One region of the Brevibacillus sp. HD3.3A genome, then DNA from elsewhere that is predicted to be linked to it. Evidence: riboswitches for the same ligand, from Rfam matches in the RefSeq annotation. Region 1 holds a riboswitch; each other region holds the start of a gene.

Region 1 (2,196 bases):
AGCTCGGTGCAAATCCGACACGGTCCCGCCACTGTAAGAGGGGAGTTTTGCGCATACAGGCCACTTGTCCAGACTTGGATGGGGAAGGCAGCGCCAGACGATGATCCCAAAGTCAGGAGACCTGCCTGTTTCGACGACACTGATGGACCTACGGGAGATAGGGAGGTGTTAGAGGACTCGCCATGACAGCAGGGGGACGAATACGTTTCTCTTTGCTTGCGCATTTTCTAACGATCGTATCGGTCGTCGGAAAATGCTTTTTTTGTTTGGGGAATGGAAGAAGGCCATCGAGGAAGCCGGAGTTGACTGTGATTGATGTAGCCTGTCGAGGGAGCAAGAGGTGTCTCGTGATTGCTCTATCTAGGGTCTATTTGCGCGGTTAATGCGCCTGTCAAGGGAATTAAGGGTGTATGCCGTTGCGGTAGCCTGTTAATAGACTCAGTGCCCGCCTCGTGATTGAAGTTGCTTGACTGGATCTTTATCAGGACAAGCATATCGCATGCTTGCGCACAACTGCTTTTTAGGTGGCATGGCTGCCAGATTGTAACCGCTGAAAAGGAGGGAGTGGCGTGGTTCAGCTTTTCATATGTCCATGGTGCGGCTATGTTGAAGAAAAAGAAGTGCCAGAGGAAAGCGAAGCAGGAATCGTTACGTGCGCTTGCTGCAACATGGCAGAAGTGGAAAGTGTGTTTGCGCGTGGAAACGGCTGCTTTGCTGAGGGGGTTGCCGTTCTGTCTTCCTGCTTGCGAGTCTTGTCAGCAAACAAAAAGAATTGTGTTGACGAATGCATTGGAATTTCTTAGAATAGGCTCAATAGCAAATCATAGTTCTTATCCAGAGAGGTGGAGGGTCTGGCCCGATGAAGCCCGGCAACCGTTGCTTTTGCGACAAGGTGCCAATTCCTGCGGGACGTTTCGTCTCGATAGATAAGAAGCGGGTGCCTCGTAGCAGTCAAGACGAACCTTCTTCTTAGCGGAGAAGGTTTTTTGATGTATGAAAAAGTGGGAACGAGGCAAACATTTGCCCAATTTCAAAGACAAGAGAGAACTGACATCTAGCAAAGAACAAAAATTCATAGTTTTCTTTATCTAGAGAGGTGGAGGGACTGGCCCGATGAAGCCCGGCAACCGTTACGCAGTTTGTGACAAGGTGCCAATTCCTGCAGGACGAAAATCGTTCTGGGAGATAAGGAGAAGGACCTTGATGCCAAACCTTCTTCTTAGCAAGAAGGTTTTTCTTATTTTTCCAAAACATGACATGAGGTGGTAATAATGAGCGCAGGTGTAATCAAAGTAGGATTGCTGGGATTGGGAACAGTAGGGGGCGGCGTCATCAAAACGATTCGCTCGCAACAGGAGAAGCTGGCGCAGCGGTTGGGCAAACGGATCGAGATTGTCAAAGCATTGGTTCGCGATTCGGAAAAAGAACGGGCGGTTCAGGTTGATCCTGCGCTTTTGACTACCGATTTTGAGGATGTGCTAAAAAGCGATGTGGACATTGTCGTGGAGGTAATGGGCGGTGTCGAGCCTACGTATGATTACGTGCGTGCCCTGATTGAAAAAGGCTGCCATGTGGTAACGGCGAACAAAGAGCTGCTCGCCAAACGCGGCCCTGAGCTTGTCGATCTGGCTAACCAGCATCAGGTGCATCTGGCTTATGAAGCGAGCGTAGCTGGCGGGATTCCGATTTTGAGTGTGCTGCGGCAGTTTTTGCGCACAAATGACATCCAAGGAGTTCGCGGTATTCTCAACGGGACGACGAACTTCATCTTGACGAAAATGGAGGCGGAACAGCTCTCTTATCAGGAAGTGCTGAAGCAGGCGCAGGAGCTGGGCTATGCGGAAGCTGATCCGCGTTCGGATGTGGAAGGTTTCGATGCCATGTACAAATTGTACATTCTCGCGCAGCTTGTGTACGGGGAGTCGTTGCCGCTTGCGGATGTCGTGCGTAAAGGAATCGCCGATTTGTCTGCCGGACACATCCGGATCGCAAGCGAGCTGGGTTACCGGATCAAGCTGATTGCCCAGGCACAAAAAGCCGAGCAAGGCATCCGCCTATCGGTTCAGCCGACTGTGCTGCCCATTGCCCATCCGTTGGCGCAAATCCAGGATGCGTTCAATGCGGTGCAGCTCTCCGGGAACATCGTGGGCGACCTGTTGTTTACGGGCCGGGGTGCAGGCGAACTGCCGACCGCAA
Region 2 (2,196 bases), 1.2 Mb from region 1:
TTGCGGACGATGTCCGTGATGTCTGTCGATTCCTCAATGTCGTTGCGTCCGAGAATCAGCGCTTCCCCGATCGCCAGCGCCAGTCGTTCTGCTTCGGCGCGTTTTTCGGCGTCTGCGATGGCATTCAGATCAGCCACTCCTGCCAGGCCGATCACACGGCGCAAAATTTTGCATCCGGCATAGCCTGCCGTATCCTGAATCAGTCGTTTCACGTAGCTTTGCCACAAGCCCTCGACATGAGCGCTGCGTTCTTTAGCCTGCTTGTGCCAGAGCTGGACAAACTGGGAAACAAATTCGTTCCAGACATCTTCAACCGTTTCCAGTAAGTATTCGCGGTAGGAGTCGCGTTCTCCTTGGTCATTTTGCAAGCCGTGCTGACCGGCGTAGTTGAGCAGCAGGTTGGCGATAACGGCACCGATGTCAAAACCGATCGGCCCGTAGTAGGCAAATTCGGGGTCGATCGCTTTCAGGCTGCTCTCGGTGATGAAGATGCTGCCTGTGTGCAAATCGCCGTGCAAAAGTGCTTCTGCGCGAGTCAGGAAATCGAATTTCAGCTTGGCGATTTCCAGCTTGAGCGGCTTGTTGTTCCAGATGGCCTCTACTTCTTTGCGGATCAGCGGGTTAAAGTCGTTGGTCGGCGCATTTTCATACGGGTCGGTAAAGACGAGATCTTCTGTGATTTTGCATAATTCCGGATTTATGAATGTTCCGACTAGCGCTTTTTTGTCGTACGGATGCGCCCCCAAATCGGATGTGTAGAACAAGGTTTGCGCGAGAAAACGTCCGATCTGCTTCGGAAAAAGCGGGTAGCGCTTGCCCTCAATCAAGCCTTTGCGCATGATGACGTGGTCGCCTACGTTCTCCATCACCGTCAGCGCCAGCTCCTGATCGAAGTGGTATACTTCCGGCACCAGGTCAGGCACGTATTTGTGCTGGATGCGGAGCGCTTCACTCTCGATGCGGGCACGGTCAATCGTCAGCGGCCATGATTCTCCCACGACTCTCGCAAACGGCAACGCTTGCTTCACGATGACTTTTTTTCCGGTAGCCGGCTCCTGGATATCGAACACGAGGTTCAGATTCCCGTCACCGATTTCGCGGCTGGTCAGCTCTGCTCCTTCTGTAAACAGACCCGGCAAGCCTTTTACGTACTCTACTGCTTCCTGCTCAGTCAATGCGCGGTATGCCATGATTGATTACTCCCCTCACAAATCGTTTTTTTCTCTATCTCGAACGGAATGACAAAATGGTCAGGAATCCGTGTCCAAACGCACAAAAAAGACCTCTTTCCCGAAGAAAAGAGGTCGCTGTCGCCACGTATAATAAACGTGTCATGTCCCCCTTATCTTCCAGACCACTTTTGTTTCTGCAGGAATTAGCACCGTGCACGTCGCTTTTTGTTTCAGCCGCTGCTCGCGTTGAAATAGCGTCGTGTCGGTTGCCGGGTATCATCGGGCCAGTCCCTCCACCTTCTCTGGATAAGGTATCCAAACGTATGCGGTTTTGATTTAGTTTGAATCATACAACCTGCCGTTCCACGATGTCAACACCCTTTTTTCGCAAACCGCGCTTCTCTCCTACCAGACGTGCTGAGTGCCGGAAGCAGCCGGGCGATCCCAGTTCCACCAGTCAATTTGGCCGACAAAGGCAGCGGTAATCGACTTCTCATCCTTGAGTTTGAGCAGTTCCTTCGTCGGTCCGGTCAGGACTGCTCCGTAGAGGCGAACGCCTTTTTCCTGCAAGTAGCGATAGCGCTCCTCGACTTGCGGATCGCTTCGCGAGACCAAATATTGTCCCATGTCGCGCGCGAGGCTTTTTTGCTCGACAAGGTAGGCCATTTCCCCCAAAAAGGCTGCCATCCGTCGGCTTCCTTCTCCGTTGACCTGAATCGGAGCCGCTCCGTAATTCAGCTCGTGCTCCGCAAATCCCCATGCTTCTCCCGGCCCCAAGAGCAGGTAGCCGTCTTTTTGGTCTTCGTGCCTGGCTTCCACTCCGGTGTCCACTGCCAACCAGACCGTATCCTGGTTGGCGGAGCTGATGTAGCGGGAGATTCGCTCATAATACTGCTCGTACGTCAAAAAATCAGCAAAAGAGACAGCCAACTGGGCAACGGTTCCTTCGGGGAGCTTCTCCAAAGTCGTCCAGGCTGGCGTGCGCCAATGCGCCAGTTCGTCTGCGTCCGGTTTTTGCCCGCTT
Region 3 (2,196 bases), 1.9 Mb from region 1:
GACCTTGTCGTTTGCAATAAAATCTCCGTATTTCTTGGTCATGGCGCGCATTTCCAAACGATAGGTCATCCTTGCTCCCCCTTCTTTACGCTTTCCTTTCGCATATAAGGAAGACCGACTACACAGCCGTAGTCGGTCACAATCAAGCTCTGTGCACTAGCTTTTAGAACGATCCGGCACTTTGCGGGTACCAGCAATGATCTCTTCACTGATCGCTTTTACTTTGTCCACAACTTCCTGGCCGATGAAAGCGTTCAGCGGTGTTTTGCTTTCGTGAGTCACATACGTTACGCCTACGCCTTTTTCTTTCAATCCGTAGTTGACGACACCTGGTTTGAAAGAACCTTCCACAAACGATTTCACAGTTTCATACGCTGCTGCGTCTGTCCCTTTCAGTTGGGACAATACGATGTGCTCAGGGTCAATCGTCGTGCGGTCAACGTCTTGTCCTGCTGTAAAGAAGCCTTTTTCCTTCGCGGCTTCGAATACGCCGAGATCGCCTACCGCAGCTGCTCCGTTGATGAAGTCAGCGCCTTTGGATGCTTGCAGCAGAGCCAGCTCTTTCGCTTTTGCCGGGTCAGTGAAGCTGCCCACGTAGTTTACCAGAAATTCTGCATTCGGATTGGTCGATTTCAAGCCTTCCTGGAATCCGCCTGTCCATTTTTTCAGAAGCGGAATGTCCATTGCGACAACCATGCCGACTTTGTTTGTTTTCGTGGCAAGACCTGCCGCCGCCCCCATCAGGTAAGCTGCTTCCTGCTCGCGGAAAGTAACGCTGCGCACATTTGGCAAATCGACTACTGTATCAATAATCGCGAAGTTGCGATCAGGGTTTTCTGCGGCTACTTTTTTCAGTGCGTCTTCTGCTTCAAAAGAAGAAGTGATGATCAGGTCGTAGTTTTCCGCTACGGCTACGCGCAAGTTCTCTTCGATCGCACCATGGTCAGTCGACTCGATGCTTTTTACTTCCGCGCCAAATTCTTGTCCTGCTTTTTTCGCGCCCTCGTCCATTTGCTGGAAGAATGGGTTCACGCCGATTTTTTCCGGCAAAATCAAGGCAACGCGTTTCTTCGCTGCACCTTCTTGTCCTGCCGCTTGCTCTTTCGGCTTATCAGTCGATGCGTTCCCGGCAGGTGCATTCCCGCCTGCTGAACAACCCGCAGCCAAAACAGCAAAAGTAGTCAATGCCAACAACAACTTCTTCATGGTGTCTCTCTCCCCTATCTGAACGTTCTCCGTTTTCTCTATCCTAACCATAATGTACGGTTTTTCGACAAAAAGATCAATACTAAACACGAATATTTCACATTAAAATTATTTTATCGTTCGTTATTCCTCCTCTATCCATCCTCCCCTTCTAACGAAAAAAAACTCTTCCCGAAGGAAGAGTTTGCGTCCGAAGCCGTCCTCTTCCTCATCTGTCAAAACCCCGGTACAGGTTTTGCAGGAATTGGCACCTTTCTGTACATGTCTCGCATGTCCAGTGGTTGCCGGGCTTCATAGGGCCAGTCCCTCCGCCGCTCTCGATAAGGTAGATCATCTATTGAGTTACAATGAACTTATTCTAGCAGAACGCTCTGAAAAAGCAATTGTTTTTTCAGATTGTTTCCGCCAGTTTGTTTATTTCGTTTGAAAGGTTTGCTGGAGTCGATGCGACAGGTTGCTAAGCTCACCCAGCTCTTCGGTAATTTCCCGCACCTTTTGATGCTGATTTTCTGCGGTGGCAAAAAGCTCTTCCAGGTTGGCAACCGATTGTTCGGTGACGGCCGTAATCGTCGACATCTCCATCGCCACTTCGCCTGAACGCATTTTGACCCGGTTCATGCTGGAACCGACATGCTCGGCCGCTTGCAGGAATGCCACCATGCCGGAGCGCACTGCCTCGATCGAAGCCACCGTTTTTACAGCCAGCTCCTGTCCTTTGGCTACAGACGCCTCTCCGTTGCTGATTTGCTGCACAGCGTTCTCGCTCTCCTGATGGAGCGATTTGAGAATTTCCGTAATCTCCTGGGTAGCGGTCGCGCTTTGCTCAGCCAGCTTGCGCACTTCGTCAGCTACTACAGCGAAACCGCGTCCATGCTCGCCAGCCCGCGCTGACTCGATGGCGGCGTTGAGCGCCAAAAGATTCGTTTGCGTAGCAATCTGGTTGATCGCTCCCACGATTTCTTCTACCCGGTTCGCCTGGCGATTGAGCTG

The links. A riboswitch is a leader RNA that binds a small molecule or an ion and turns the genes downstream of it on or off. The one in region 1 is predicted to bind S-adenosylmethionine.
Region 2: linked by a shared signal. The riboswitch ahead of mtnK (S-methyl-5-thioribose kinase) and the one ahead of HP435_RS17805 (homoserine dehydrogenase) in region 1 are both predicted to bind S-adenosylmethionine.
Region 3: linked by a shared signal. The riboswitch ahead of HP435_RS27000 (BMP family lipoprotein) and the one ahead of HP435_RS17805 (homoserine dehydrogenase) in region 1 are both predicted to bind S-adenosylmethionine.

The regions. Positions count from the first base shown of each region.
Region 1 is NZ_CP085874.1:3,858,494-3,860,689, reverse strand. Features, by position in the region: cobalamin riboswitch at 1-144, shown strand, start outside; SAM riboswitch class I at 828-933, shown strand; SAM riboswitch class I at 1,082-1,192, shown strand; gene HP435_RS17805 (homoserine dehydrogenase) at 1,272-2,196, shown strand, end outside.
Region 2 is NZ_CP085874.1:5,094,183-5,096,378, forward strand. Features, by position in the region: gene mtnK (S-methyl-5-thioribose kinase) at 1-1,190, opposite strand, end outside; SAM riboswitch class I at 1,340-1,485, opposite strand; gene HP435_RS23815 (anti-sigma factor) at 1,578-2,196, opposite strand, start outside.
Region 3 is NZ_CP085874.1:5,774,174-5,776,369, forward strand. Features, by position in the region: gene HP435_RS26995 (ABC transporter ATP-binding protein) at 1-69, opposite strand, end outside; gene HP435_RS27000 (BMP family lipoprotein) at 157-1,206, opposite strand; SAM riboswitch class I at 1,412-1,533, opposite strand; gene HP435_RS27005 (methyl-accepting chemotaxis protein) at 1,621-2,196, opposite strand, start outside.